Regions from separate parts of the Planococcus sp. RAB007_Raresut genome, predicted to be linked through region 1. Evidence: riboswitches for the same ligand, from Rfam matches in the RefSeq annotation. Region 1 holds a riboswitch; each other region holds the start of a gene.
What was found. A riboswitch is a leader RNA that binds a small molecule or an ion and turns the genes downstream of it on or off. The one in region 1 is predicted to bind S-adenosylmethionine.
Positions count from the first base shown of each region.

Region 2: another riboswitch for S-adenosylmethionine. It lies ahead of mtnK (S-methyl-5-thioribose kinase); the one in region 1 lies ahead of AC2Q9J_RS13455 (MetQ/NlpA family ABC transporter substrate-binding protein).
Region 3: another riboswitch for S-adenosylmethionine. It lies ahead of metK (methionine adenosyltransferase); the one in region 1 lies ahead of AC2Q9J_RS13455 (MetQ/NlpA family ABC transporter substrate-binding protein).

Region 1 is NZ_JBXYIF010000006.1:130,872-141,495, forward strand. Features, by position in the region: gene AC2Q9J_RS13425 (hypothetical protein) at 1-330, shown strand, start outside; gene AC2Q9J_RS13430 (CaiB/BaiF CoA transferase family protein) at 394-1,584, opposite strand; partial or broken gene AC2Q9J_RS13435 (alpha-hydroxy acid oxidase) at 1,597-2,739, opposite strand; gene AC2Q9J_RS13440 (enoyl-CoA hydratase/isomerase family protein) at 2,756-3,532, opposite strand; gene AC2Q9J_RS13445 (methionine ABC transporter permease) at 3,551-4,222, opposite strand; gene AC2Q9J_RS13450 (methionine ABC transporter ATP-binding protein) at 4,209-5,237, opposite strand; gene AC2Q9J_RS13455 (MetQ/NlpA family ABC transporter substrate-binding protein) at 5,305-6,114, opposite strand; SAM riboswitch class I at 6,211-6,323, opposite strand; gene AC2Q9J_RS13460 (PPC domain-containing DNA-binding protein) at 6,472-6,981, shown strand; gene AC2Q9J_RS13465 (PadR family transcriptional regulator) at 7,223-7,546, shown strand; gene AC2Q9J_RS13470 (DUF4097 family beta strand repeat-containing protein) at 7,539-8,570, shown strand; gene AC2Q9J_RS13475 (hypothetical protein) at 8,579-8,968, shown strand; gene AC2Q9J_RS13480 (SDR family oxidoreductase) at 8,954-9,778, opposite strand; gene AC2Q9J_RS13485 (TetR/AcrR family transcriptional regulator) at 9,877-10,392, shown strand; gene AC2Q9J_RS13490 (hypothetical protein) at 10,503-10,624, opposite strand, start outside.
Region 2 is NZ_JBXYIF010000002.1:86,946-97,569, forward strand. Features, by position in the region: gene mgtE (magnesium transporter) at 1-185, opposite strand, end outside; gene AC2Q9J_RS04275 (1,2-dihydroxy-3-keto-5-methylthiopentene dioxygenase) at 369-902, opposite strand; gene AC2Q9J_RS04280 (methylthioribulose 1-phosphate dehydratase) at 928-1,557, opposite strand; gene AC2Q9J_RS04285 (2-hydroxy-3-keto-5-methylthiopentenyl-1-phosphate phosphatase) at 1,554-2,219, opposite strand; gene mtnW (2,3-diketo-5-methylthiopentyl-1-phosphate enolase) at 2,222-3,436, opposite strand; SAM riboswitch class I at 3,514-3,623, opposite strand; SAM riboswitch class I at 4,531-4,685, shown strand; gene mtnK (S-methyl-5-thioribose kinase) at 4,765-5,943, shown strand; gene mtnA (S-methyl-5-thioribose-1-phosphate isomerase) at 5,947-7,008, shown strand; gene AC2Q9J_RS04305 (sugar ABC transporter substrate-binding protein) at 7,005-8,090, shown strand; gene AC2Q9J_RS04310 (sugar ABC transporter ATP-binding protein) at 8,167-9,702, shown strand; gene AC2Q9J_RS04315 (ABC transporter permease) at 9,626-10,624, shown strand, end outside.
Region 3 is NZ_JBXYIF010000003.1:17,802-28,425, reverse strand. Features, by position in the region: gene AC2Q9J_RS06790 (MDR family MFS transporter) at 1-264, opposite strand, end outside; gene mnmL (tRNA modification radical SAM protein MnmL/YtqA) at 421-1,374, shown strand; gene mnmM (tRNA 5-(aminomethyl)-2-thiouridylate-methyltransferase MnmM) at 1,371-1,931, shown strand; gene AC2Q9J_RS06775 (hypothetical protein) at 2,114-2,446, shown strand; gene AC2Q9J_RS06770 (LLM class flavin-dependent oxidoreductase) at 2,518-3,546, opposite strand; gene AC2Q9J_RS06765 (alpha/beta fold hydrolase) at 3,581-4,384, opposite strand; gene AC2Q9J_RS06760 (gamma carbonic anhydrase) at 4,497-5,009, shown strand; gene metK (methionine adenosyltransferase) at 5,055-6,251, opposite strand; SAM riboswitch class I at 6,455-6,569, opposite strand; gene pckA (phosphoenolpyruvate carboxykinase (ATP)) at 6,805-8,394, shown strand; gene AC2Q9J_RS06745 (alpha/beta hydrolase family protein) at 8,434-9,225, opposite strand; gene ytkD (RNA deprotection pyrophosphohydrolase) at 9,206-9,664, opposite strand; gene AC2Q9J_RS06735 (Dps family protein) at 9,735-10,181, opposite strand; gene yidD (membrane protein insertion efficiency factor YidD) at 10,296-10,526, shown strand; gene AC2Q9J_RS06725 (metal ABC transporter solute-binding protein, Zn/Mn family) at 10,615-10,624, shown strand, end outside.

The sequences.
Region 1 (10,624 bases):
ACGTATCTGGGTTCACATATGGCTGGCCAAATGGATTATTCGCTGCGCCCGATCCACGCGCACATCCTGCTTGTCGGCTGGCTGTCGGTATTCGCCTGGGGCATTTTCTATCACGCCTACACGATAAAATATAAAAAACTCGTCACTATCCACGGTATTCTGGCCATGGTCGGTGCGGTCGGTTTGACCGGCGGCATGTGGCTGTATAATCTGAATCCGTTCAACTGGGGCGAAACACTGGTAATGGTCATCTTCATCGTCGGCGGTTCGCTGTTATTACTGGCATTCCTGCTGTTTGCAGTGATCACCTTCCTGACAGAAAAAGAATAGAAAAAGGGACTGTCCCAAAAGTCATTTCGGATGACTTTTGCGGGCAGTCCCTTTTTTTAAGAATTATAATACCACTTTTTTCTCTTCCAGTTTTTTGATATCCACGGATGAAAAACCGATTTCCTGCAAAAGCTCTTCATTGTGCTGGCCAAGTGTCGGGGCAGGACGGCTGATCACACCAGGCGTTTCTGACAGTTTCGCTGGGAAACCGAGCGTTTTCACAGTACCGGCCACCGGGTGGTCAAACTGCTGGACCATCTCGCGGAAGTTGATGTGCGGATCCGCCAATGTCTGATCATACGAATAGATCGGACCGGACGGAATACCGCTCTTCTCGAGTAACCCGAGCCAATGAGCCGATGGCTGTTCTGCAAACACCGCCTCGATGTCCTGTTCCAATTCTGCGACATGGTCAGCACGCCTGCTGTTCGTTTCGTAGCGCGGATCTTCCAGCCACTCAGATTTATCAACGACTTCCAGACAGAATTTCTCCCATAATTTTTGGTTGCCGGCACCCACTAAAATGGAACCGTCTTTTGTTTCGAATCCTTGATATGGGGCCGAGACCCGGTGAGCCGTGCCGTTCCGCGTCGCCACTTCGCCTTTGCCGAAATAAGCGGCCGCTTCCCAGACGGTCCAAGCCAAACCGGAATCTACCAGCGACACATCGATATATTGCCCTTCACCCGTTTTCAACAGGTGGATATAAGCCGCCAGTATGGACTGGATCGCCGTTTGGGCAGCGGCGATGTCGTTGATGGCGATGCCCACTTTAACGGGTTTCCCTTCTTTTTCTCCGGTCATATCGATGAATCCGCTGAGTCCCTGCGCCATGATATCGTAGCCGCCTTTTTGGCTGTATGGCCCCGTCTGTCCGTAACCTGAAATCGAACAATAAATGAGCGCGGGATTGATCTCTTTCAAGGATTCAAAATCGATGCCTAGTTTGGCCGCGACGCCCGGCCGGTAATTTTCGATCACCACATCTGCCGTGCGGATCAATTCCTGGAAAACCGCCAGGCCTTCCTGCGCCTTCAAATCCAGGCACATGCCCCGCTTGTTGCGGTTGACCATCATATACATATAACTTTCTTCATTGATATAAGGACCCATTTTGCGAGTGTCGTCACCCCCGCCCGTTTTTTCGACTTTAATGACGTCTGCACCCATATCACCGAGCACCATCGTGCAGTATGGACCTGCCAATACTTGCGACAAATCCACGACCCGCATGCCCTGTAATGCCTGCTTCATCCTCATCTCTCCTTATTCCCTGATCAATTCCATGGAAGACAATTCAGTGATTTTCGAAATGCCGGCTAGCGCCAATGAAACGCGTGTTTCTTCTATAAAATTGCCCAGCACCTGCTCAACGCCTGCCTGGCCGCCTGATGCAAGTCCGTAAATATATGGACGGCCCAGGAGGACGGCATCCGCGCCGAGCGCCAGTGCTTTGACAAGATCGGTTCCTCTTCGGATGCCGCTGTCGAGCAGGATCGGTATCCGGCCTCCTACCGCTTTTGCCACGAGCGGCAATGCATCGAGCGATGCCGCGACGCCGTCCAGCTGGCGACCCCCATGGTTCGACACGATGATTCCGTCAATGCCCGCTTCCACTGCGAGAATCGCATCGGTCGGATGCAAAATTCCTTTCAGCAGCACCGGCAAAGATGTCGCCTGTTTGATCTTTTCGATTTTCTTCCAGTCAAATGAAGGGTGATATACATTTTTCAAAATGCCCTGGATGATGCCGTCATCACTTGTATCAGACAATGACGCCATAAACGCCGGGTCGTTGACGTAATTCGCTTTTCCGACGCCTGCACGCAATGGCGAAAAACCGTTGCGCAGATCTTCTTCGCGCCAGCCGAGCATCACGGTGTCCACTGTCACGACAATTGCTTCGTATCCAGATTGTTCGGCACGTTGCAGCATGCTGAAAGAGACGGCTTCATCGTTTGACCAGTAAAGCTGGAACCAGCGCGGATTGTCTCCTGCCGCTTCCGCGATGTCTTCAAGTGAATAGCTGGAAACGGTGCTCGTGATGAACGGTACTTTGTATTTCGCTGCCGCCCGCACAGAAGCCAGATCCCCTTCTTCATGGGCAAGTTTCTGCATGCCGATCGGGGCGAGCAGAAAAGGATGATCATATGTATGACCGAATAATGCAATTGAGGTATCAATCGAGGAAACGTCTTTCAACACCCTCGGCAAAATCGCTCATTTGGAGAAAGCGGAACGATTTCGCCGCAGCGTTTCTTCCGCTCCGGCGCCTGAACGGATATGGCCGAATTTATGCGGCTCCAGTTTCTGCTTTGCGCTTGCTTCCCATTCCTCATGCGTCAAGGGAGAATCGTTTTGCGAGACGATGCTTTTCAGCAGCGAGTCTCCTTGTACTGTGCTGCTCATGGGTTTCCCTCCTTCATCAAGTGAAATTCGGCTGCCTTTTTTCCAGGAATGCCTGGATGCCTTCTTTATAATCATCAGATTCGAACGAATCCAATATCAGGTCGGCCATTTCTTCATTTTCCGACTGTGCGCCGTCAATGATCGCCTGGATCACTTTTTTATTGCCGTGCAGGGCTGTCGAAGAAACTGCTGCCAGCTCGTGTGCAAAATCTAGTGCCGCTGTATTGGCAGCGTCCCCTTCATGAAGCTGCTGGATGATGCCGAGTTCCACCGCTTCTTCCGCTTTGATCAATTTGCCGGTATACAATAATTCTTTGGTTTTCACCGGACCAATGACATTCATCAGGCGTTTCGTGCTGCGCAGGTTATAGATGATGCCTAGCCGCGCGGCTGTGATGCCGAATTTGCTGTCACTTGATGCAATGCGGAAATCACAGGACATTGCGAGTTCCAAACCGCCGCCGATCGCCAGTTTTCGAATCAGCGCAATGGTCGGTTTCGGAAAACGATAAAGCTGCTCGATAGCAGCCATTGCATGATCGTTGTAGTTTTTCGCTTTTGATTGGGACAAACGATTGTCCATGAATTCTTTGATATCCGCTCCGGCTGAGAATGCCCGGTCGTCGACGCCTTTCAAAATCAGCACGCGGACCGCTGGATCTTCAGCCGCTTCTGTCAGAAGAGACGGCAGCAGTTTGAACATATCGAGCGAAAACGCATTGCGCTGATCCGCCCGGTTGATAACGAGTGTTGCAATCGCTCCGTTTTTCTCCAGGTATAATTCCTTTTGCATAAAGATTGCTCTCTCCTTTTAATCTTTTTTCAAGCGTGCTGAGAAATAATTCCCGAAGCTCTGGATGCCTTGAACGAGGACAATCAGGATGAACACAGTCGCATACATGACATCGACCTCGTAGCGCAGATGCCCATAGCGGTAAGCCAGGTCACCCAATCCGCCGGCGCCGACAAGCCCGGCCATAGCCGTGGCACCGATCAGGCCAACCGTCGCAATCGTCAAACCAAGTACAATCGATGGTCGCGACTCGCGCAGCAACACGTTCCAGATAATATGATGTGTTTTAATGCCCATCGCTTCATAAGCTTCACGGACGCCGCTGTCCACTTCCAATAAAGAAGATTCCATCAGCCGTGCGATGTAAGGTGCTGTATAAATGACGAGCGGCACGATGACGCCTTGCACGCCAATTGTGGTGCCCACAACAATTTTTGTGAATGGCAGGATGAAAAACAATAGGATGATGAAAGGAATGGAACGGATGATATTGACCAATAAATTCAGGATCTGGTAAATCCATTTGTTTTCCCATGCCTGGCCTTTTCGCGTCAAGACGAGCAGGATGCCGAGCGGAATTCCAAGGATTGCGGAAATGACCAGTGAAATCAGGACCATCTGTGCCGTTTCCAAAACGGCTGTACCGATGACCGGCAGCCATTGGTTTATGAAGGTATCAAACCTTTCCATACTGCACCTCCCATTCTTCGATTGCGACTCCGTTGTCTTTCAGAAACGTCAATGCGCGTCCGACTTCTTCTTTCTCGCCTGCTAAGTGGACATCAAGATTTCCGATAACGCCGTTTTTGAGTTCCATGATATTAGCCGTCAGGATATTCGGCTTCACATTGAATTCTTTCGCCACAACCGCAAGCAGCGGCTCACCCGTTGAATCTCCACGGAACGTCAAGCGAAGCACGGAACCAGTCTGTTTCAGGTTGCTGACAAAATCATTTGAAAGTTTGCGCTGTGAAATGGTATTCAGGAAGCTTCTCGTCGTTTTATGCCGCGGCTTCGAAAACAAGTCGATTACCGGACCATCTTCCACAATATTTCCAGCTTCCATCACATAGACGTGGTCACAAATCTTTTGGATGACGTGCATTTCATGCGTAATCAATAAAATTGTGATGCCGAACTCTGCATTTATTTTCAACAACAGATCCAAAATCGATTCCGTTGTTTCGGGATCTAGCGCACTTGTCGCTTCATCGCTCAGCAGCACTTCCGGTTCCTGTGCCAGTGCACGGGCAATGGCGACGCGCTGTTTCTGGCCGCCTGATAATTGTGCAGGATAGGCGTTTTTCTTATCCGTCAATCCGACAATATCCAAATATTTTTCGACACGTTCCGGAATTTCTCGTCCTTCGACACCGATGAGTTTCAATGGAATGGCGATGTTTTCTTCGACTGTGGCCGTCCGCAGCAGATTAAATCCCTGGAAGATCATGCCGATCTTTTTGCGTTCATCCAGTAATTCATTTTTCGTAAGCTCGGTAAATTCGCGGCCGTTCAATTGCACTTTTCCGGCTGTCGGAGCTTCCAGCAAATTGACGCATCGGATCAACGTGCTTTTTCCCGCACCGCTGTAGCCGATGACGCCGTGGATCTCGCCTTTCTTCACCTGCAATGACACATCATTCACTGCCCGGATGACCCCTTTTTTTGACTTATACTCTTTTGAAATATTCTCAAGTTGTATCACGTTGCCTGCACTTCCTTCTAAAAAGGAAAAGCCAGTGGCCTAAAGACCACGTGGCTCCCCGAAATTTTTACCAGATTGCCAAAACTGAACCATCAAACTTTTCTTCGATAAATGCCTTCACTTTATCCGACTGGTACGCCGCATTCAGTTTCTCAAGCACCGCATCGTCTTTGTTTTCTTCTCTTACGACCAGGTAGTTAACGTATGGCGATTCACTGGATTCCAGTAAAATCGAATCTTCCAATGTATTCAATCCCGCTTCGATGGCCCAGTTCGTGTTGATCGCCGCTGCATCAAGTTCACTTAACTGTTTCGGAATCTGTGCCGCTTCCAGTTCAATAAATTCAAGCTCTTTCGGGTTGTCTTCAACATCAAAGATTGAAGCTGTTTCTTCTGTTCCTTCTTTCAACGTAATGACGCCTGCTTCTTCAAGGATGAATAAAGCACGTGCACCGTTTGTCGGATCATTCGGCAAACCGAAAGTTGCGCCTTGCGGCAAGTCTTCGATGGATGCATAGTCATTCGAATAGACACCCATCGGATTCAGGATCGTAGTCGCTCCTGGCACCAGATCTGTGCCATGGTCTTCATTGAACGCATCAAGAAACGGTTTGTGCTGGTAGCTGTTGACGTCTAGATCGCCTTCCGCAAGCGCCGTATTCGGCAACACGTAATCCGTAAATACTTTCAGCTCGATTTCCAGTCCATCTTCTGCAGCCACTTCAGCCACTACTTCCATGATCTGTTCATGCGGTCCGGAAGTTACACCGACGACCAGTTTCTCGCTGCTCAATTCCCCTGATTCTGCATTGCCGCTGCATCCTGCCAATAATCCTGCTGCCAATGTGAAGGCACCCAATAATCCTAATTTCTTCATTTTGTTATCCTCCAATAATATTATTTGGTTCGAAACATGAAAAAGCCTCTCTTTCCGTAAAGAAAGAGAGGCACAAATTTATCGTAAATTCATCCTCTCTTATCTTCCAGAACATCACTGTTCTGCTGGATTTAGCACCTTTCCATGCGATTAACATGGATGGTTGCCGAGCTTCATAGGGCCAGTCCCTCCGCTACTCTTGATAAGAGATTTAGTTGCTTATTCAATTGCCGAAACCTTATTGATTAATTTAGCGCATCAACTCACGAAAGTCAACGCTTTTCTGATATTTTTTAATTTCTTTGTATTTTGAGGTCATTACTATATGATAAATAAAAAAGAAATGGGGGAAATAAAATGAAACAATCAACGCGCATTCAATACGCCGCCGGAGCACTTGGAAAATCCGTCGCTGCCCGCCTATTGCCCGGCACGGATCTGCTGACAGGCATCGAAGAGTTATGCAGGGAAAACGGGATTGCCTATGCACAGATCGCCACTTGTTTCGGCAGTCTTCAAAGGAGCGGCTATTATTTTCTGGTTCCCGATTCTTCCGCCAAGCTGGGTGCCAGTTACGGGCTACTGCAGCAAAAAGAAGGACCGATCGAATTCCTGAATGGCACCGGTTTTATCTGCCAGCGGGAAGGTGAATTCGAAATCCATCTGCACGGCACCATCGCTGATCAGAATGGGAAAGTTTTTGGCGGCCATTTCGTCAAAGGCGAAAACCCGGTATATACAGTCGATTTATTGGTGACAGAAGTTTTGGGTATGGATTTAACCCGTGCGCTTGATGCCGAAAGCGGTGTGAATCAACTCTATCCGGTATCGCTTGGCGAAAAAGAGCCTAATCGTTTAACTAAATAAACCAGCTGTACGATCGCGGAAAAAGGCTGTCCTTATGTCATGTCAAATGACACTGGACAGCCTTTTTTTACTTTAATTCTTTAAAAAAACGGTTAATCTGCGGTTTACAGACATATGCACTTGAGAAGAAATATAATATAAAATATTTTCTCAATACCTTGCATTGAATAGTACCGAATGATATATTACTCGTTAACCACTACTGTTTATAAAATACTAGTGATGAAAGGAGGCATTTCCGGTGAATATTCAATTTAAAAAAGGCGTCTTGAATTTATGTGTGCTGGTTCTTTTGGATAAACAGGACCGCTACGGCTACGAGCTCGTGCAGAAAATTTCGAACCGCATCGCCATTTCGGAAGGCGCAGTCTATCCTTTGCTCCGCCGGCTCACCAAAGAAGGCTATTTCTCCACTTATCTGCAGGAATCGACGGAAGGTCCACCGCGCAAATATTATTCGCTCACCGAAGCCGGCAGAACGTATCTTCATGAACAGCTCGAAGAATGGAAAAGCTTTACGGACGGGGTCAATAAATTAATCGAAGAGGGTGTGCAAAATGACTGAACAACAATTTCTGCAACAACTTGAACAAGCTTTGGAACGGCTGCCTGCTGAAGAACGCAACGATATTCTGCAGGATATCCGAGAATACTTTGCAAACGGACGGGCTGACGGAAAATCCGACAGCGACATCGCTGTAGAACTGGGCTCTCCGGAAGCCATTGCAAAAGAACTTATCGACAGCTTTGATTTTAGCCAATCAATAGCTCCTTCTGAAAAAATCGATATTTCGAAAGATAAATTCGATAAAGTCGATATTCAGACCGATAACGCAGTTTTGCAGATTTTCCCTTCAGATGACGGAAAAATGCATGTCGATGTAGAAAACAAAACCTATCGCCAGCATCTTGCTGTAGATATCCTCGACCGTACTCTCATAATTACGTTAAAGGAAGAAGCACGAAAGTGGGGGTTCTTCACGATTACAGGCAGTTTCAAGTCACCGACCTTGATTGTTCAGCTTCCGCCTAAAATATACGAGAAGATTCAAATACTATCCGATCACGGCTCTGTCACCGGTGGACGTTTGGAAAGTACAGAACTTTTGGTTGAAACAGATAATGGCAGCATCAACCTGGAGCAAATAATCGCTGGAAAATTCACGGTGAAATCGGATAATGGCGCGATTAAGCTTAACGATGTCCAGGTAAAAAATCTCCGCGCTGAGACGGATAATGGACAGCTAACTTTGAAAGATATCAGCGCAGATAAAGTGGATGCCGTTTCTGACAATGGCGGAATAACGCTGAAGAATGTAAAAGGCGATGTTCACGCGCAGACGGATAACGGCCGCATCCATCTTTTAGCGGCTGATCTTGAACGCAGCATTAACCTGGAAACAGACAACGGTTCCATTCTGCTGGAAACAAAACGACAACCGGAGAATGCCACCATCAACGCTGATGTGGACTGGGGTTCGGTTTCTGTCTTCGGCTCGAAGAAAAGAAGAACCGTCTACGGAACCGGCCAGCATCCGATTGACTTACAATCCGACAACGGCAGCATCACAGTTAAATTGATTGATTGATTGATTGATTGATTGGTTGGTTGATTGGTTGGTTGGAAAAAGGCTTCGCGGATGCGAAGCCTTCTTTTTTAGAGATTGGAGTTTTTCGCGATGCGAAAAACATCCGTTTAGTTCAAGAACTTTGTGTATGGGAAAGTGGCGGGTTAAATCGAATATTCGGACGGCATAAAGTTATTTATTTTCACGGATTATTGACACTGCGCACATATTTTTCTGTCACCGCACATAAATCCTGTTCACCGCACATAAACCGCAGGACAAAGAAAATTCCATCCGATATAACGCCCCCTGCTTCACCAATTGACAATCCGGCACCTAAAAAAACCCCCGAACGCGTCGAAGACGCATTCGGGGGTTATCAAATTGTTTTATTTCCTATTCGATTAACGGGACATTGATGCACGCATGCGCGGCATGTTGGCGATTGTGCCGCCGTCCACACGAAGGTCGATGCCTGTGATGTAAGATGCAGCATCGCTCAACAGGAATTCCATAGCTGATGCGATTTCAGACGGCTCACCTTCGCGGCGAAGCGGCGTGTGGTCAAGCATGACTTTCATCTGCTGCTGTTGGGCAGCTTCCTGGCGGCCCATCGGCGTATTGATGGTACCCGGTGACAATGAGTTCAAGCGAGCGCCTTTTTCACCCCAAGCCCAAGCCTGATCTTCAACGACCAGGATAACGCCGAGTTTCGACATGCTGTAAGCTGCTCCTGAATCGCCTTGAGTGAATTGCTCCATTGTTTCCACTGCATTTTCAGCAAGCGGCTGTACTAATGCTTCCATAAACGGACCTTGGCGAGGCACCATATAAGCACTCATCGACGATACCATTACCGCAGACGTTTTTTCATTTGCCAATGGCAGGAATGCATCAAGGATCAATCCGGTTCCGACCAGGTTAACCGCTGTGATGCGTTTGGAATCGGCCATCGTTGGCGATAAACCGGCTGTATGGACAAGACCTCTTAATGTACCAAGTTCCGCCGCTTTTTCAGCCAGTTTCGCCACATCTTCTTTTGACGTGATATCAACCGTTTGGTAATGGACATCCGAGATGCCTTTAGCAGCAAGTTCTTCTTTCGTTTGGACAAGACGTTCCTCTGAAATATCCGCTAATAAAATCGTTCCTTTATTGCCGACCAGTTCAGCTGTTGCCTTACCCATTCCGCCAGAACCGCCTGTGATTACATAAACTTCATTTGCCATGTGTTATTCCTCCTAAAATTCATTATAATTAAGTTTACCCGTATTCAGGAAAATTTCACGAGACATTCTCTGCCGGAATGTCCATTAAGGAGTCACATATGCAAACAGCCAGGGAAATGATAATTGAATCTTTTTTAGAGTTGCTGGCAAAACGGCATTTTGACGAGATTTCTGTGAAAGATATCGTACAGAAAGCGGAAGTCTCCCGCTCCACATTCTATTTGCATTTCACAGACAAATATCAGCTGATGACCGATGTCCGTTCAAAGCTGAATAATCAATTCCTGGCATTCTATACAGAGTCGCTCCAGGAAACGCCGGTCACTTATGAAATTTGCCGCCATGTCTTTACCTACCGCTCGTTTTATCGCCAGGAATTTTCGGCTGCCAACGCCATCCAAAGTTTATCCAATCAGCTCGCCGCCCGTTTGCTGGAAATTTTCAACGATCCGGATTACGCCATTTTTGCAGGCTATGGCACCATCGGCTATTTAAGTGTTTGGGTTAAAGACGATTTCCTGGTCAGCCCCGGCGAAGCTGCGGAAAAGCTCATGAAAATCGGTTTAACTGATTGGACGGAAAACCTTTCAATGACACGGGATGAAATTCGATAGAAATTCTGAAATGAAAAATCGCCAGTCAAAACCATAAAAGGCTGTTCCAAAGTCGCTCATCCGACCTTTGAAACAGCCTTTCTATCCGAGATCCACTTCAGTAACCCCACTTATCTTCCGCCTTCAAGCTCAGAATAATCGATCTCCATCAGCTCATCAGATGCGATATTTTTAAAGGTACTTTTACCTCGTAATTTATAAAGGTGACGGGAAGAGTTTGAAACATAATATG
Region 2 (10,624 bases), on a different contig from region 1:
AATTGTTCCGTCGTTAAGTATAGTAGAAATTTAGTGCGGTGCTTGTCCGGTATGCGGAGGTAATGCTGCGCCATATCATAAGGCTGCAGCTCATCCATGACTTCCTGGAACTCCAGGATCCGCCCTTCTTTCAGCGACTGGACAATCGCCAGTGTAATTTCGTTATCGGTCATTAATAATGCCATCAGAATCTCTCCTTGAATCAACAGAACGCCTGCGTTCCGAAAAGCGGATGCGCGGCGTGTTCATTTGTTACACTATCCCCCAAAACGCCGGTGATGAAAAACTTTTTTTATGCAAAAAAATCCCGGCGAGCCGAAGCGATGCGCTTCTTCTCCGGGATTCTGTTTCGTTTAGTTGGACTGCTTTCAGCTCTGTACGCTTTCTTCCTGATAAACCGGGACCCATCCTTCAGTCGTAACGAAGATGCGCACAGCGACCACTTTACGGTCATCGGAAAGGGTGAAATAATGCGTAATGTTTTCCGGTACCGAAATCAAATCGCCAGGCGTCAAGTGGACTTCGAAAAAGCGCTCGTCTTTGCCCTGGATGATGAAAACGCCGTGGCCGCTGACGATATAGCGCACTTCGTCGTCAGTATGGATGTGTTTGCGCTGGAAGTTCTTCAATAATTCGTCCAGTTTCGGATTCGAGTCGGAAAGGGAAATGACGTCAGCCGCTTTGTAGCCGCGGCGCTCGGAGATGTCGTCGATTTCCGCTTTGAACGCTTGCAGGATCTGTTCTTTCTCGTCATCGCTCAAATCGAATTTTTCGCGGAGCGGTTCCGGCAATTTATTGATATCCCAGTGCTCATAAACGACTTCCTGCTGCTCCAAAAATGCTGCGACTTCGTTTTGCGCTTCGATCGTTTCGTCTGTACCTTGAATTTTGATGATTGCCATTATAAATCTTCCTCTCTGATTGGGTTTATTTTATGTGAAGTAATGCTAATTGGTATTGAAATAAAAACTCGCTGGCCTCCAATAATTTCTTCGCTTCAAAAGCATCTTTGCCCCACACGGTGATGCCGTGGTTGCGGATCAGGACTGCGCCTTTATCGGCAGTCAGGTGTTCTTCGAAATCTTCCGCCAGCCGCGGGATGTGGGCGTGATTGGCGATGATCGGAATGGATAAGACGGCATCTTCATCCCATAAGCCGAATGCTTTGATGAGTTCCTGGCCTTTGAAATCGATTTTGCCGTCGCGTCCATAATGTTCGGACAGGACATTATTGGCAACGGTATGGACATGGAGACTGCAGCCGGCACCGGTTTTATTGTAGATGGCGCTGTGCAGCAACGTTTCGGCGGAAGGCTTGAGGTGAGTGGCTTCGACCGGCTCGCCTGCCGCATCGACGAGAAGGAAATCCTCATCGGTCCGTTTGTATTTATCCTTGCCGCTTGCTGTGACCAGAAACTGGAGCGGCGTATCGCTTACTTTGATGGCGAGATTGCCGCTAGTGCCCATGAACCAGTCGCGTCCGGCCAGCACGTCCTTGACGTCCGCCAGCTCATTCCATTTTTCCTGTAACTCTGTCAACGTCTGTTCTGTCGTCATGACCGCACACCCAATTTCGCATCGATGATTTCTGTAACATCCCCGAAATTCTCAAAAGGCTCGTAAGGGATGTTCAGTTCTTCACATTTTTCAATGAGAAAATCGCGGGCGATGACCAAGTCGGCATATTTTGCCGCCTGCAGGTCGGTGATCGAATCGCCGATGACGATGCTTGTGCCGCCGTCCGCAAGTAATTTGCGAATGATTGACGGCTTACAGCAGCCGCAGCCTTGGCTCGCGCACTCGTCGTCGCAGCCGTGCGGGAAATCGATGCGGATCGTGTCGCCCGAGAAATCCGCTTCGTTGCAATAAATGCCTTCGAATGGTCCAAACGGTTCGAGCAGCGGGTAGACGAAAAAGTCGATGCCGCCGCTGACGATATAAAGCGGGATGTTGTGCTCTCTTGTATAAGCGACGAAATCCGCAAAGCCTTCGCGGATCTCCGCCTGCTCGAGCACGTAAGCGATGACTTCGTCCTTTTTGGACGATGGCAATAAAGAAAACATCTTTTTGACACCTTCACGTATCGAGATGGTTTGAGCGAGAATCTCGTCTTTGATCGGTTCCCAGCCCGGTGGATTGAAATGCTTCATGATGGCGATTAAATTATCGTTGGTTGTGATTGTGCCATCAAAATCACAAAAGATGATTGGCTGTTTCATAATTACCCCCATAATTCCAAAGCTGTTTTTAATTCTGGCTGCTGTTCACTGGCGTTTTCCAAGCTTTGCTGTTGCAGGACGGCATCGACCGCCTGGCGGAATGCTTTCCCGCCGCCTGCTGCGCCGTCCGGATGTCCATGGACCCCGCCGCCTGCATTGATGATGCTGTCGATTCCGAAATCGTTGATGAGCAGCGGCACGAGTCCCGGATGAATGCCTGCGGAAGGAACCGGGAACGTTGGCTTTAACAGGCTGTCATTTGTTAACTGTTCGCCGAGCGCCAGTGCCGCTGTCTTCTCCATAGCAACACTGCCGTAAGGAGAGGGAAACAGTGAAAAGTCAGCGCCGGCGTAGCGCGTCAATTTGCCGAGCGCGAGCGGTGCCGCGACGCCGTAGAACGGAGAAGAAGTGAACGCACCGCTGAATGCCGGATGCGCCATGAGCGGCAGAGCGATGTCATCGTCTTCCGCCAATTCCTGCAGCACATCAAGTCCGTAGGCATGAACATTGAACAGCAATGCATCGGCACCGAGTTCACGGGCTTTTCGTGCCTTGTCGCGTAATTGTGATGTGCGGCCCGAGAGGTTCACCGCGTAAAGTGTACGGTGGCCGGTTTCGGCATAAACTTCGTGCAGAACTTGTTTTGCAGCGGTGATGCGCTGTTCAAAAGGAGTCAGCTGATTGTCGAACAGGATTTCGTCGTCTTTGACCAGATCGACGCCGCCGAGCGCCTGCTGTCTGAGCTGCGCCGTTAAATAATTGATGTCTCGGCCAATCACGCCTTTGAAGATGCTCATGACGAGCGGGCGGCCGTGGACGTCGAGCAACCCGCGGATGCCGTCGATACCGAAGCGCGGTCCCGGAAATTGTTTCAATAGACCTTCTTCAAACTCGAGGTCCAATAATCTCACTTCACCGTCGAGCGACAATTTGCCGAACACGGTGGTCAGGATAGCCGGCAGATCCGCCGAGAAATTCGCGCTTGGGTAGGAAACTTTGATATGCGCTTTGATTGCATCGGGCTTGAGGGGGTGAGGGCTTTGTGGAAATTCCTCCACCGACACCACATGGCCTTTATGCTTTTTCAATTGCTCCTGCTCGAGGAGCGGCAAGTCGGTCCACGACCCGATTGTGAGTCCGAGCGCGATGCCTTCCGCTTTCTTCTCAAATGACCCCGCTTTGCCGTATACCTGGTAGCTCGCTGTCAGTCTGCTCATATGTGACACTCCTTAAGTTCTTTTCCTGAAAAATAAAAAACCTCTTCAAATAAGAAGAGGTTAAGGGCGTTAACGACTTCTTATTTCTCAGCCAAACGTTCTGGCTGCAAGAATTAGCACCGTGTCCATCGCTGGACCGGTTGCCGGGCTTCGTAGGGCTTGTCCCTCCACCTGCTCTAAATAAGAATTGGATATTCGGTTGGTTGTTGCAATAAAGTAATTCTGATTATTCCATGTGCGAAGAATTCTGTCAACAGGGAATTGTGAGAAAGTTTTTGGGGAGAGATGCCTGTGGTAAAACTGCATAGATGGAAGTGAGCGGCTCGACGCTCACGGACCCAGCAGTTTGCGCAGCAAACTGTAGGCGATTAGAGGTTTGGATTGGGTTTTGGAGGCGGAAAGGGCTCCGGACAGTATTTTCGTTTTGCGGATAGTATTTTGAGAATGCAGACCGTAAAGCCTTAATTTGGAAATAAAGATCGGGAAATAAGTTTGGACAGTAACAAGTCGATAATGGACAGTATTCGCTTCCTAATGGACAGTATTTAGACGATAATGGACAGTATTTCAGTTGTAATGGACAGTAAATCCTAAATTTGGAAATTCAACTTGTTTGGAAATGAAAAATCAGCAGTCCAGCGAGGCAAATTTCACCCGAAATAGCTGATTCGGCTCAAATCCACCGGCATAAAACAGCGACACCTTCAATCGACGACCATTTTCACCAAAAAACAGACGAAATCACTGCCGAAATTTGCTGTCACTTCAACAAGCCAGATCAAAACCGCCTCCAAAACCAAAGATCAGAAATGGAAAAGCCTTCGCCGCCAGCGAAGGCTCCTTTCAAACCCACAAACCCAGGAAGTTTCCGCCGAGCGGAAAACTTCCGCTAAAAGGGACTTAGTTTTTATTTGAAGTAAAGGGGGAGGTGCAAAAGCAGTCCGTCCACATAGCAGTTCTTTCATAAGAGCATGCAAAACGGAACGAGCAGCCATTTTGCAAATTGAAAAATAATTCAAAACTTCCTGTTGACAGTCTATTCTGAACCGTGATAGGATTCATCTCATAACAAAAACCGCATATAAAACTTAGTACTCTTATCAAGAGCAGGCAGAGGGAAATTGGCCCTATGACGCCCAGCAACCGACCGTAATACCTTCGTGAGAAGGGGCGCTTTATGCGCCGGGATGAACATCCCGCAAGGCACGGTGCTAATTCCACCAGATATTTACTTTCTGGAAGATAAGAGGCATGGAACCTCTTAATTCTGCGCCTCTTTCTTTCGGGAAAGAGGCGCTTTTATATTGTAATTTAGGAGGAAGATGACCATGACAACTACAGCAGTATCAACATATCACGCATTGACGGAAGCAGAAGCCATCGCTTTGGCGGCGGGACTTTTTCCGGCAGGAACAGATCTGGAATGCCGGGAAATCGGCGATGGCAATTTGAATTACGTGTACCGGGTAAGCGACCGGGCAAGCGGCAAAGGCGTCATCATCAAGCAGGCGCTGCCTTATGCCAAAGTGGTTGGCGAAAGCTGGCCGCTGACATTAAAGCGTGCGGCGATCGAAGCTGCGGCGTTACGCAAGCACGGTGAATATGCGACTGGCCTCGTGCCGGAAGTGTACGGCACCGATGAAGAATTGGCGTATACGATCATGGAGGATCTTTCCCATTTGACGATCGCCCGTGAAGGTTTAATCCAAGGGAAAAACTATCCGAAACTATCAACCGATATCGGTGAATATCTGGCACAGACTTTATTCCATACTTCCGATTTCGCGTTGCATCCGTTTGAAAAGAAAAAGTTGGTTGCCGAATTTTCCAACCCGGAACTTTGCAAAATCACGGAAGACTTGATTTTCACGGATCCGTTTTTCGATTATGAGACAAATGATTTCGAACCGGAACTGCGGCAGACGGTGGAAGCCATCTGGCAAAATGACCGTTTGAAGCTCGAAGCGGCAAAATTGAAACGCAGCTTTTTGACGGAAGCGGAGGCATTGCTTCATGGCGATCTGCACACCGGCAGCATTTTCGCTGATGACAATGAAACCAAGGTCATCGATCCGGAGTTCGCTTTTTATGGACCGATCGGCTTTGATGTTGGCTTGTTTATTGCCAATCTGATTGCACAAGGCATTACGCGGGACGGCGAAGGCCGCGGCACAATCATCGGCAATATCGAGAATACGTGGCAGGTGTTCGAAACGCGCTTCACGGAGCTTTGGGAAAATGAAGGCATTGAAGATTTTAAAGGCGTTCCGGGTTACCGCGAATCCGTTCTCGAAAAGATTTTCAACGACACACTCGGTTTTGCCGGCTGTGAATTGATCCGCCGCACAATTGGTCTGGCGCATGTCAAAGACCTGGACGGCATTGAGGATGCAGAACAGCGCATCGAATCCAAAAAACAGGCTCTCCACATCGGGGAGACATTGATCTTAAAACGCAGCGAACTCACATCGATTCAGGATGTGACAGCGCTTTTGAAGGAGCTGTAAAGAATGGCAATCCCATTATCGATCCAATGGATCAACAACCAATTGATCATTCTCGATCAACAAAAACTACCGCATGAAACGGAATATATTGCGCTGAACACAATTGAAGATGTCTATGATGCGATTATTACGATGAAAGTCCGCGGCGCACCGGCGATCGGCATAACGGCGGCTTACGGTTTGGCATTGGCCGCTCAAAAGCACGACACGGAAACGCTGGAAGTCTTTCACCATTACCTGAAAAAAGACGCGGTTTACCTGGCGTCTTCACGCCCGACGGCAGTCAATCTGGCGTGGGCGATCGGCCGTCTTCAGCAAGCGGTCCAATCGGTAAAAACGGTTGCAGCGGCAAAAGCGGAAATTTTAGCAGAAGCGAAACGCATCCATCAGGAAGACGAGGAAGCGTGCCGGACAATTGGCGGTTATGCACTTGAATTATTGGAAGGCCGTTCGAGAGTCATGACAATCTGCAACGCGGGCTCCATTGCGACAGCAAAATACGGCACCGCGCTCGCGCCGTTTCATCTCGGGAAGGAATTGGGGCGTGAGTTCGAAGTCTTTGCCTGCGAAACGCGTCCGGTATTTCAAGGCTCGCGCCTGACGGTGTGGGAGCTGCAGCAATCGGGTGTTGATGTAACGCTGATCACCGACAGCATGGCGGCGCACACGATCGGTGCAAAAGGCGTTGAAGCGATCATCGTCGGTGCTGACCGCATTGCGGCAAACGGCGATACAGCCAATAAAATCGGCACCTTCAACTTGGCGATTCTGGCCGCTGCTTATAAAATCCCATTTTATGTGGCAGCACCGGCATCAACTTTCGATCTGCAGATTCCCAACGGCAAGAATATTCCAATCGAAGAACGGTCGGCGAAGGAAATCACTCATATTGCAGGCCAACCCATCTCACCGAACGGCACAAAAGTCTACAACCCGGCATTTGACGTGACGCCGGCGCAGTACATTACGGCGATCATCACGGAAAATGGCATCATCCATCCGAATTATGAAAGAAATATACCGGAATTGTTTGCAGCAGTTTCAGGAAAAGGGGAAAATTCATGAAAAAACAATCATTTTTAATTATCGCGGCTTTATTGTTCATCAGTATTTTATTGGCGGCGTGCCAGCCGAAAGGCGAAACAGTGACGGAAGCGGAAACGGATTCTGACAAAAAATCGGAAGCCTCGGAACATCCGCTGTCGGGCAAAGAAGTGGCATTGATTTTGCAGCAGAATCTCGGAACGTTTTCGGCGCAATACATAGCCGGAGTGGAAGAACAGGTTGAGAGCTTCGGCGGTAAAGTTACAGTTTTTAACTCTGAAGGAGATCTGGCGAAGATGGCATCCAATCTGGATGCCGCCATCAACCAGGGAGCAGACGCGATCCTGATTGACCACGGAACGAAAGAGGCGTTGAACCAAGGCGTCGAAAAAGCGGTGGAAAAAGGGATTCCGGTTGTAGCATTTGACGCAGGAGTTGATGTGGAAGGCGTGGTTTCGCTTGAACAGGGAGATCAGCTGATGGCAGAACAGACGTTAACGAAATTGGCTGAAGATCACAATGGCGAAGCGAATATCGTAAAAATCTGGACAGCAGGATTTGCCCCGATGGAACGCCGCCAAATCGCTTATGAGCAATTCTTGAAAGACAACCCAGGCATCAAAGAAGTAGCGGCATTCGGTGCTGCCACTCAAAATACAGCGCTTGATACACAAGCGCAGATGGAAGCAATCCTGAAGCAATACCCGAACGAAGGCGACATCACAGCTGTTTGGGCGGCTTGGGATGAATTCGCGAAGGGCGCTGTCCGTGCCATCGAGCAGGCAGGGCGCACAGACATCAAAGTCTACAGCATCGACATGAGCGATGAAGATTTGCAGATGATCCAAAAAGACGGCAGCCCGTGGGTGGCTTCGGCCGCAGTCGACCCGACAGATATCGGACGCATCCAGGTGCGTTACGCGTACCAATTGATCAACGGTGAACAGCCGGAGGAGAAAGTGGTGCTGGAGCCGGTCTTCATTGATGCCGCTGAGCTTCCGGACGAAACGGTGACAACTGAAACGTTGAGCGAGCACATCGAAGGATGGGGAGCGAGCGAGCAAGGCTATACCGACGATCTTCGTGAATTGGAAGGGGAATAAAGGATTGGAGCCGTCCTCGGAATTGGGCGGCTCCTTTCGGCGAAAGGAGGGTGCAGAAGTGGCACAATTACTGGACATGCAGGCAATCGGCAAACGATTTGGCCATGTAACGGCGCTGGAAAACGGCCAGCTGGAACTCGAAAAAGGTGAAGTTCACGCTTTGCTCGGTGTAAACGGAGCGGGAAAAAGCACGATGATTAAAATACTTTCAGGAGTTTATGGCCAAGACAGCGGCGAAATCAGGCTGGACGGAGAAGTCATTTCCCTGCGTTCACCGAAACAGGCCAAAGAACACGGCATTTATTGCGTTTACCAGGAAGTCGATACGGCCATTGTTGCGGATCTGACGGTCGCTGAAAATATCCTGATGGACAGTTTTGCTTCAGGCAGCAATTTCCTGTTGTCGAAACAGAAGATCAACAAGCAGGCGAAAGAAGCGCTGACCCAATTGCAGTCGGAGGAAATCGCCGTAACTCGAAAAGCGGGCACGCTCACTTTGGCGGAGAAACAGCTGGTGCTGATCGCCCGGGCGCTCGTGCATTCGGCAAAGCTCATCATCTTCGATGAACCGACAGCGCCCTTATCATTGACGGAATCGGACAAACTGTTTTCAGTCATCCGAAAATTGAGCAGCGAAGGCGTCGGCTGTGTATTCATTTCCCACCGGCTGCCGGAAGTATTCGAAATCAGCGACCGCATCACTGTGATGCGCGAAGGGAAATGGGTAAACACTTTCGTTACGGCAGAGTCTGATTCCGAGCAAATTATCGAAGCGATGCTGGGTGAAACGCTCAGTCATGAACTGGAGTACCAGACGCATGCGACTGGCGAGAATCTGCTGGAAGTTCGGGGGTTATCGGACAGCGGCAAGCTGAAGGATATTTCATTATCCGTGAAAGCCGGTGAAATCGTCGGGATTGTCGGACTCGTTGGGGCAGGCAAGACAGAGCTGGCCAAAGCGCTGTTCGGGGCGTCGAGTTCAGTCAGCGGCTCTGTGGAAGTCGCGGGAAAACAGGTCCGTATCAAGCATCCGGAAGATGCGATCCGGGCAGGGATGGCATTGATTCCCGAGGAACGCCGGAAAGAAGGGCTGTTTGTCCACGAAACGCTGCGGGCCAATGCCTCGTTTCCGAATCTCCGGAAATTCTCGACAAGATTATTCATGAATAAAACAGCGGAAAACAGATTTGCCGAAGACATCATCGATAAATTGAAGATTAAAACCGGCGATACGGAGACACCGCTTATCCATCTGAGCGGCGGCAACCAGCAGAAAGTGGCTATAGGAAAATGGATGAGCCTCGACTCGCTGCTGTATTTATTCGATGAACCGACAAAAGGCGTCGATATCGGCGCGAAAGTGGATATCTTCAAATTGATCCGGGAACTCGCCGGAAGCGGCAAAGGCTGCCTTTATTTCTCCAGTGAAATCCATGAAGCGATCGGCATCTCCGATCGGATTCTGGTAATGTGCGATGGTCAGATCGTGAAAGAATTATCACGTCAAGAAGCGACCCAGGAAAGGATATTACTTTATGCAAGCGGTGGAAAAGAAGAGCTTAACCAAACGGAAAAACTCAGCGAAAGAGAACGCAGTCCAGTTTCTGTTTAAATACGGCGCGATCATCCTATTGATTGCGATCATCGTGTATTTCAGCAGCATCAGCGACGCATTCTTCAGCTACGGCAACTTCTCGGATATCCTCCGGTCGATTTCAATCGTCACGCTATTGGCGCTCGGCGTCACATTTACGCTTGTCGTCGACGGCTTCGACTTGTCCGTCGGTTCGACGATGTCCCTGTCGACCGTCGTGACGGCGTCACTGATGGTGTGGTATGACATGCCGCTGTGGCTCGTACTGTTATTGCCGCTGCTGATCGGTGTGGCGGTCGGGCTCGTCAACAGTTTCCTCATCACGGTCATCGGTATCCCCGATCTCCTCGCGACACTCAGCATGATGTATATCGTGGCGGGCCTTCACCGCACGTATACGGAAGGGTATTCGATCTACAATAATATGCCGCTGACTTCCGGCGGCACGGCTCCCGGCCAGTTGTCCGAAGCATTCCTATGGATTGGCCAGGGCCAGATGCTTGGCCTTCCGGTGCCGGTGTGGATCATGGTCGTCATGGTGCTGGCGGCGTATGTAATTTTGAACCATACGCGCTGGGGCCGCATTCTTTACATGACTGGCGGCAATGCGGAAGCGGCGACGCTGTCAGGCGTCAACGTGAAACGAGTGAAGACTTCGGCGTACATCATTTCCGGCGTCTTCGCTTCGATGGCGGGCATCCTGTTTACGGCACGCGTGGGTTCAGGACAAATCGACGCCGGCGCACCACTCCTGATGGAAGCGGTCGCGGCAGTATTTGTCGGCTATTCGGTGCTCGGCGCCGGCAAGCCGAATGCGCTCGGCACGTTTTTCGGTGCAGCGGTCATCGGCATCCTGCTGAACGGGCTGACGATCCAGAACCTGCCGTATTACGCGTTCGATATCATCAAAGGGGCGGTATTGGTTGCGGCGCTCGCGGTT
Region 3 (10,624 bases), on a different contig from region 1:
AATGGTCAATCCTGTCAAAGCGAAAATCGTGACAATGATTCCGCCCATTATCGATTTATAGCCGCCGATGCGGTCAAACAGCATGCCCCCGAGCAGATTCCCGATGACAGCGGCTCCCGCATTAGCCATCAGCACAAGGCCGGCAAGTGATAATGATTTTCCTAAATGGTCGTGCATATAGATAGTCGTCAACGGCCACAGGAATGAATTCCCGGTAACATTGACGAGCATTCCGATGATTAATAGCCATACTTGTTTCGGCATCGTTCTGTCTCCTCTTAGCTCATTTCCAAGAGTCATTGTATTCCTTTTACCCGCACTCTACAAGAAGATTTTCAGCGAACCGGAAATAACAGATTTTTCTGCCGTTGTGAGCCTAAATCCGGCCATGCTACAATACAAAAAAGAGGAGTTGTTTTTATGGAAATGAACCTGCCTTTTTCTTCAGACGGCAAACGCTATTACACATGGAATCGCCACTTACGCGACCATTTTGGCCATAAAGTAATGAAAATTGCACTTGATGCTGGCTTTGACTGCCCTAACCGGGACGGCACTGTCGCATTCGGCGGATGCACTTTCTGTTCGGTAGCAGGGTCCGGTGATTTTGCTGGAGACCGGGTCGATCCGATCCCGGTCCAATTCGAACAGATCAAAGCAAAAATGCATAAAAAATGGAAAGACGGCAAATACATCGCTTATTTTCAGGCTTATACAAATACCCATGCTCCGCTTCCGGTCATCAAAGAGAAATTCGAAGCTGCACTCGCACAGGAGAATGTCATCGGACTCAGCATCGCCACCCGTCCGGATTGCCTGCCGGATGACGTGGTCGAGTATCTTGCTGAATTAAATGAACGTACTTATTTATGGATTGAACTGGGTTTACAGACTGTCCATAATAAAACCGCCCGATTAGTAAACCGGGCACATGATTTTTCTTTATATATAGAAGGAGTCGAAAAATTGCGCAGCCGCGGCATCCGCGTCTGTACCCATATCATCAACGGATTACCGCTTGAAGACCGGGATATGATGATGGAAACAGCACGAGAAGTCGCTAAATTGGATGTCCAGGGCATCAAAATCCACCTGTTGCATCTTTTAAAAGGCACACCCATGGTCAAACAATATGAAAAAGGCATGGTGGAATTCCTTGAAAAAGATGAATACATCAAACTCGTAGCCGATCAGCTGGAAGTGATCCCCCCCGAAATGATTGTCCAGCGCATAACCGGTGACGGCCCTATCGAATTGATGATCGGTCCGATGTGGAGCGTCAATAAATGGGATGTCCTGAACGGCATTGACGCTGAACTTGAAAGGCGCGGAAGCTGGCAAGGGAAATACTATCAGGGGATGGTGGAAGCATGACATTGATGCGTGTTCTGCCATTCACTAAATCTTTATTGCAAGAGGCGGTTGTTGAAGGCGATAAAGTGGTTGACGCGACTGCCGGCAATGGCCATGACACATTGTTTCTGGCCCAACTAACTGGTGATGCCGGAAAAGTTTACGCCTTCGATATTCAGGAAGATGCTGTCCGAGCAACTAAAGAACGGGTCAAAGACTATCGCAATGTCGACGTGATTCTCGACAGCCACGCCAATATCGCTCAGTATGTCACAGAAGAAATTGCCGCAGCCGTCTTCAACCTTGGCTATTTGCCAAAAGGCGACCACAGCATAATCACGAAATCAGAAACAACGCTGGCAGCCATCACCCAATGCTTGGAGCTTTTGAAGGAGACAGGAATCGTCGCCATCGTCATCTATTCGGGACATGAAGGCGGCAGCGAAGAACGGGATGCCGTAATGGGTTTTGTGTCACAGCTGCCGCAAACCAAATTCGATGTAATGAAATACCAATTCATCAATCAGCAGCATTCCCCTCCTTTTCTGGTTGCAATTGAGAAAAAAACAAAGAAATAATCAATATCAAAAAGCGATTGTATCAAACGATGCAATCGCTTTTTCTATTCTCCTAGAGATTTCCCGCTTTTAGAATACAGAAAATTCTATAAACAAATGAAACTTCGCGCTACTGAAACCGTATAATCTAATAGTAAAGGATAAAATTTCCACCGACTTATTGCCGAAAGGAGGAAAATATAATGAAAAATATGATCACAATTTTATTGACTGTCGTTATTATCGGTGCCTTGAACTGGATCGCTTCTGTACTTTTGAATATGTCATTTCTTGATATTTCGATCCCCGTCGGCGGTCTTGCCCTCATTCTAATCTATTTTATCACCAGCAAAGGCGGCATGGCTTCAAGGCAGATGGATATGTCGATACAAGGGCAGACCGGAATTCGGATGGAACACAAAGCTGCCGTTTCTGAGCGCTCTTATATCCTGATTGGATCCATCATGTATGTAGCTGTTATGCTGGTCGTTTCATTTTTTGCTTACCGGGAATACTTTCTGGGAATTGGCTTCTAGGTTTCAGCGCACAGCCATAAACCGATGCATTAAAAATACCGCCCGATGCACAAGCATCCCAGCGGTATTTTTTATTGTTCTATTTTGCTGCGTGAATTTCTTTTCTTCATTTCATCAGCCACCAGCTCAAACGTCTTCAGTTTATCATTGAAATCATAAGCCATGGAAACCAGCATCACTTCATCTGCCTGATATTCCTCCACAAGCTCTTCCAATCGATCTCCTACCATTCGGGGCGTGCCGACGATCATGCGGCGCCGATTCTCTTCAACAAGCAGCTTCTCAAACTTTGTATATTCATAAGCAAGCGCCCTTTCAGGCGGCGGCGTGCCCTTCGAAGGCATGCCTTGTGCACCCATTGATAAGGCAAGATCCAAAGAAGACGCGATTCTTTCGGCTTCCTCTTCTGTTTCCTGGCAAATGACGAAAATCGCAAATCCGACATAGGGGCGAGCGTCTCCGGCTGATTCAAAACGTTCCTTATAAGTACGGGTAAAATCCTGTCCGCCTTCACCGTTGATGAACTGTGCGAACATATAAGGCAGCCCTTTTTCAGCCGCCAATAAAGCCGACGTCATACTTGAACCAAGAATCCATATCGGTGGCGCTGATTCAGTCAGCGGTGTCGCTTTCATACCGTGGTACATATGGTCTTCCGGTATTGCATCGTTCAGATACATGGACAATTCGTCTATCTGGTCCGGAAAACGGTCGACATTCCGGGATCTTCCTTCATTCAACGCCAATGAAGCTCTGGGCATTCCACCCGGTGCCCGGCCGACGCCTGCATCGATACGGCCCGGGTATAGCGCTTCCAGCAATTTAAAATTTTCCGCAATCTTGAAAGAAGAATAATGCGGAAGCATCACGCCTCCGGACCCCAGCCGGATTTTTTCCGTCACTGCCCCCAAATGGGATATCAGGATTTCAGGAGATGAACCTGCCAATGTCGCTGCATCGTGATGCTCTGATACCCAGAACCGGGTGTAGCCCCATTTTTCTGCAGCTTGCGCCAATTGGGCTGTCTGCTTTAAGGCTTCGCCGGGGTTGCTTCCTTCCGACACAGGAGACTGATCGAGAATACTATAACGCAAAACCACATTCATCCACTCCTTTCAAACTTTATTTCAATTCTTATTTCACTAAATAGCCGATAGACCGTAAAACATTTTTTATGAATAAATGCGAGGTCGTAAATACATCTTCGCGCTCTGGTTCCTGAAAAAGATCATGATAGGCATCTTTCCATTCCTTATAACTGAATTCTTTAAGATTCTGCTGCTTCAGCCAGTTTTTCGACGCTTCTTTATCAGCAATCAAATCCTTCTCTGCCGTCTGAACAAATGTCGGAATATCCGGATAAACCTGTTTACCGCTTGCAGCCTGTTTCATATATGCCTGCAGCTCACGGTACCAGCCGATTGATATCTGCGGTTTATATAATTCATCGTCCTTTTCAAGTTCGATCACTTCAGGATTCCGGGTCAGATCTTCAATTGTAATTTCGTGTTTTACTTTAATCTGTGAGGTGATTTTCGGCACGCCTGACAAAGCGCTGGATAATTTGGAAGGTGTCCGCAGCAGATGAAGCCACGGAGAAGTAAATACGGCACCTGCCACTTCAATGGAATGTTTGCTCAAATAATTGATGGCCAACGTAGCTCCCAATCCATGTGCCACAATGAACACCGGTATCTCAAGCTCAATTGCCACATCCAGCATTTCACTGACCGCCTTTTCATAGGCTTCGAATGATTCAGTGTGTGCTTTTTGAATCGTCCCGTTTTTACCGTGGCCCGGCAGATCTCCCATCACCACTTCAAAACCGGAACTTCTCCATTCCTTGATCTGCCAAGCGTAGCGCAGATGATGTTCGTATGCACTGTGAATAATTACGATCACTGCTTTCGCCTGGCCTTCAGCCTGCCATTTCCACATTTGCCAACGCCCCCTTTAATCTATCTTCTATTAATATCAGATCTTAAAGTTGACCTTTCAAAAGGTTTTGCTACCATTAAAGATATCTTATCTTGATTAAAGGAGTTTTACCATGATTTACCCATACAATGACAAACACCCGCAAATAGACCCATCCGCTTTCATCGCTGATTACACAACCATCACTGGTGATGTGAAAATCGGCGCAGAATCTTCCATCTGGTTCAATACAGTCGTCCGCGGTGATGTAGCCCCAACCGTTATCGGCAATAAAACAAATATCCAGGATCTCTGCATGCTGCACCAGAGCCCCAATAATCCATTGATTCTCGAAGACAATGTCACAGTGGGACACCAGGTGACGCTCCATAGCTGCATCATCCGTAAGAATGCATTGATCGGCATGGGATCTGTTATCCTCGACGGCGCTGAAATCGGTGAAGGTGCATTTATCGGAGCCGGAAGCCTCGTACCGCAAGGAAAAGTCATTCCACCAGGCAAACTGGCATTTGGGCGCCCCGCTAAAGTCATCCGGGATCTCAACGAAGACGACATCGCCGACATGGAACGCATTGTCCGTGAATATGCCGAGAAAGCCGCTTATTATAAATCCCTGCAGAAATAATAAAACCCGCACGAGCCATGAGGCTTGTGCGGGTTTTTGTTTTCATTAAATTCCTGATTGTTCTTTCAAAGCATCTGCTTTGTCAGTGCGCTCCCAAGGAAGATCCACATCTGTGCGGCCGAAATGGCCGTAAGCTGCAGTCTGCTTGTAGATCGGACGGCGAAGATCAAGCATCTTGATCAAGCCAGCCGGACGCAAGTCGAAATTATTGCGGACAAGATCGATGAATTGGTCTTCACTGATTTTGCCTGTGCCGAATGTATCAACTGAAATTGAAACCGGATGTGCAACACCGATTGCATAAGCAAGCTGCACTTCACATTTATCAGCCAATCCTGAAGCGACAATGTTTTTCGCTACATAGCGCGCTGCATATGCACCGGAACGGTCAACTTTCGTCGCGTCCTTACCGGAGAATGCACCGCCGCCGTGGCGTGCATAACCACCGTAAGTATCAACGATGATTTTACGGCCAGTAAGACCCGCGTCTCCTTGAGGTCCACCGATTACAAAACGGCCAGTCGGGTTGATGAAATATTTTGTTTCATCATCCAGCAAATTAGCCGGAACGACTTCATCAATGACATATTCTTTAATATTGCGCTGGATTTGCTCAAGCGTTACTTCAGGATGATGCTGTGTTGAGATAACAATAGTATCCACGCGAAGCGGCTTATCGTTTTCATCATATTCAACAGTCACTTGTGTTTTGCCGTCAGGACGCAAATATGGAAGAATCTCTTCCTTGCGCACTTCTGCTAAACGGCGAGCCAATTTATGTGCCAATGAAATCGGCAATGGCATCAATTCCTCGGTTTCATTGTTCGCATAACCGAACATCAAACCTTGGTCGCCTGCTCCGATATCATCCAGTTCTTTATCTGTCATCTGGCCTTCGCGTGATTCAAGAGCAACGTTCACTCCTGCAGCGATATCAGGCGATTGCTCATCAATTGCAGTCAACACCGCACTTGTTTCAGAGTCAAAGCCGTATTTCGCCCGTGTATAACCAATATCTTTAACAGTCTGGCGCACCACTTTCGGGATGTCGACATATGTTGTTGTTGTAATTTCCCCTGCTACAAGAACAAGTCCTGTAGTAACGGTAGTTTCGCACGCTACTCGTGCATTAGGGTCTTCTGCGAGGATCGCGTCCAGGATGGCATCTGAGATTTGGTCACAGATCTTATCCGGATGTCCTTCTGTTACTGATTCTGATGTGAATAATCGACGGTTTGTCAAAAAATGTTCCTCCTTATATCCTGCGAGATTGCTCTCGAAATTGATACGGTACTCGTTTTCCCATGTCAAGTCCGTTCCAAACATTATGGATTGAACTTCAAGCCGTTGTGGCCTTTGTACACGAGGATTAAGGGCGATTCATAAAAAAATCCCTTCACTCATCATTCAATGAGGAAAGGAGAAATCATCATAAGCACCTTTCACTCTTATCATCCAAGGCCTGTGAGCCTTGCTTCAGGTTGGGCACCAGCGCTGCATCAATGCAGCAGGTTGCCGGGTTTCATAGGGCCTGCCCCCTCCACCAGCTCGGAATAAGAGTATCCGTTCAATTTTTCATCATACGGAATTGGATATATGATGTCAACGTTTTTTATGTTTTATTCGCCTATGATGCATGAAAACATCCTATTTCGGGTATTAATTATGCACAAATGATGAATTTTCAATTCCAGCGGGTTATTAGTATAGACTAATCGAGTTAATGTGTTATACTATTGTTCGAATATAACTCTTCCCCAATGCCTTGGGAATAACCGAAAAGGAAGGTACATATATGAACTCAGTTAACTTCGCAAGCGATTTGAAAGATCTTTTAAACGGCCCTAACGTCAATGTCCAATGGTCGGTCCCACAATTGGTGGAGGCAGCCACTTCACGTGGAGAAGCGATTCTGACGCGCGAAGGCGCAGTCAGAGCCGAAACGGGTAAATACACAGGCCGGTCGCCTAAAGATAAGTATATGGTAGAAGAAGATATTTCGAAAGATAAAATTGACTGGGGTACAGTAAACCGTCCGATTTCTTCTGAAGTTTTTGAGAACCTATATGCAAAAGTACTGAAACACCTGAAAGAAAGAGAAGAACTTTTCGTCTTTAAAGGATTTGCCGGTGCAGACCCAGAGTCACGCCTTCACATCCAGACGATCAATGAATACGCGTGGCATAATCTTTTTGCCCACCAATTATTCATCCGTCCAACTGAAGAGGAAATGAAAATCCATGACGCAGAATTCACTGTCGTCTATGCGCCAACTTTCAAGGCTGACCCATCTGTGGACGGCACTGATTCCGAAACGTTCATCATTGTTTCCATGGAAAAGAAAGTAATTCTGATCGGCGGAACTGAATATGCCGGCGAAATGAAAAAATCCATTTTCTCAATCATGAACTATATCCTTCCCGAAAAAGGCATTTTGCCGATGCACTGCTCTGCTAACGTAGGCCAGGATGGCGATGTTGCTTTGTTCTTCGGCTTGTCCGGAACAGGGAAAACGACGCTTTCCGCTGACCAGGACCGCAAACTGATCGGTGATGACGAGCACGGCTGGTCTGATAACGGCGTTTTCAATATCGAAGGCGGCTGCTATGCGAAAACCATCAACCTTTCGCGTGAAAATGAGCCACAGATTTTTGATGCAATCCGTTTCGGATCTGTTCTTGAAAATGTTGTCGTTGATTTAGAAACACGTATTCCCGATTACGATGATGGTTCATTGACTGAAAACACACGTGCTGCTTATCCGATTGATGCAATCGACAACAGCATCCATCCTTCAATGGCTGGACATCCGAAAACGATCGTCTTTTTGACTGCTGATGCATTCGGCGTATTGCCTCCTATCAGCCGTTTGTCGAAGGAACAGGCAATGTACCATTTCCTAAGCGGCTATACATCGAAACTGGCAGGCACTGAGCGTGGCATCACTTCTCCGGAAGCGACATTCTCAACTTGCTTCGGTTCACCTTTCCTTCCATTGCAAGCAACTGTCTACGCAGAAATGCTCGGCAATAAAATCGATGAACACGAAGTGGAAGTTTTCCTTGTAAACACTGGCTGGACTGGCGGCGAATACGGCGTCGGCAACCGCATGAAACTTTCTTATACACGTACTATGGTTCGCGCAGCAATCAAAGGCGAATTGAACAATGTTAAGACTGAACAGGAAGCTGTCTTCGGACTAAGCATTCCTCAGGAAATTCCTGGCGTGCCAACTGAGGTTCTTAATCCTCGTGACGCTTGGTCTGACAAAGAAGCTTACGATGCGAAAGCACAGGAGCTTGCTCAGAAATTCCAGGACAACTTCAAGAAATTCGGTTCCGTATCAGCTGACATCAGCGCTCAAGGCGGACCATTGAATAATTAATAAGCAAAAGCACATCCGGCAAGTTGCCGGATGTGCTTTTTAATTTGCAGTATCCTGTTCTTTTTCTTTCATCCAATGCGCTAACGCGGCAACTGTCTTACGGTTTGCTGTCGGTGGAAAGAAATGCGTGTACTCCGGGAAATACCAAGTTTCATGAGGATGATCATTCAGTTTTAAGGCTTCTTCCAAAAGATAAGCCTGCGCCGGCAGTACGTTGTCATCTTGCAGTCCGTGAATGATCAGCATAGGGGCTGTCGCTTCCTCGAGACGCATCAGTGGATTCCGTTCTTCATAAGCTGTCAAAGCTGTATTCGGTGTTCCACCGTAAATACGTTTCATCATGCGGCGCATATCCGGCCTCTCTTTATAGGTTAAAACGGTATCCGTTACACCTGCCCATGTCACAAGCGAAGTGATGTCGTCCCGCAGCACCGCTGTCCACAGCGCCATGATGCCGCCTCTCGAAAATGCCAGCAGATGCACGTGGCCATTGCAGAATTGTTTCAGCACATCCACTGCATGCACCGCGTCCCAGCGATCGGCACCTGCAAATTCATCGCGCCCTTCTCCACCTCTGTTGCCCCGGTAATAAGGCGCAAACACTACAAAGCCTTGAGCGGCATATTGGGCAGCCCGTGCCGGCCTCACCATGCCAATTGACTGGATACCGCCGCGCAAGTAAAGCATTCCGCTGTAATTTCCCGGCTTTTTCGGCTCCGCCAGTAGACCTTTGACCTTCAAACCTTCTGACCAATAAACGATTTCCGTCAGCTTCACATGGGGATTCGGCGAAGGGTAAATTCTTTTTGATTTAATCTTCCCATTTTCCATCCAGTTTCACCCGCTCCATAATTTGTTTCATTCCTTCATCTTTCATCAGAAAGCTGAAGTCGCTGTCCAAGTCCAAACTATCAACCATAACAGCTCCATTTGTTTCCATCAGATCAATTTCATCTACCGCTGCAACAGTTCCTGTAAATACCGTCTTAGAAAATGGCGGCTCGCTATGGACCAAGTATTCCGCAAACCATTCAAGCTCTTCGATTACGCCGCCTGTTTCCTCGTATACTTCCCTTTTGGCGGCTTCGGCCAAACTTTCTCCTGCTTCCGCTTTGCCACCGGGAAACTCCAGCCCCCGCTCCCTGTGTTCGGTCAGCAGCCACTTTCCTTTGAATTTCGCAATAACCAGTACGTGTCGGCTTTCCACTTGAAAAGCATCCTTTTCAAACGATAACCGGCAAGTGAAGCCATTCAAATCCGTATATTCCATCCTGTCTCACTCCTGAACAAATAAAAAAAGCGCACACAATTCGTAACGTGTGCGCTTGTGTAATTTTATTTTACTTCTTTTCGCCAAGGAATGCTGAAAGCATCCATGAATGCTTCTCAAGGTTCTGGTGAATGGCATTCAACATATCTTCTGTCATATCGTCGCCGTCTTCAGCTGCATATTCCATGCCTTTTTTCAGCGACGCCATAATTTTATCGTAATCACTGACAACCGTCTCGACCATCTGATCAGAAGTCTCTTTGCTTGTTGCTTCATCGACAACAGACAATTCCAGCTGCTCTTTCATTGTCGCAACAGGTTTACCTCCAAGCGCCAGTAAACGTTCTGCAATTTCATCCATATGCAACGTAGCTTCATTGTACAATTCCTCGAACTTTACATGAAGTGTAAAGAATTGATGGCCTTTCACGTACCAGTGGAAATTATGTAATTTAGTATAAACCACCGACCAAGTTGCGACTTGCACGTTTAATTCCTGATTTAATTCTTTTGACATCTAAATCCACTCTCCATTCAAATTAATAAGTTCTTCTACTTTATTAATACCTTTAAAATGCCTACAATAAACATGAAGAGTTTCCAATCTTATGGAAAGAAGAAGGCGAACTATATGAAAACAATACTCATTAAAATTTTCCGTTTCTATCAGCGGTTCATATCTCCCCTGTCACCGCCAAGCTGCCGGTTTTATCCGACCTGTTCCCACTACGGCATCGAAGCCGTTGAAAAGCACGGTGCATTAAAAGGCGGTTACCTGGCAATAAAACGAATACTCAGCTGCCATCCATTCAATAAAGGCGGCGTTGATTTCGTACCTGAAGAATGGCCTCCAAAGAAATAAGTTGGAGGTTTTTCTTGTGTTTAAATAGGGTTTGCGGTAAGATACTCTTTGTAAATAAAACGTAATCGTTACATTTTGGAGGATCAACATGAAAAAAT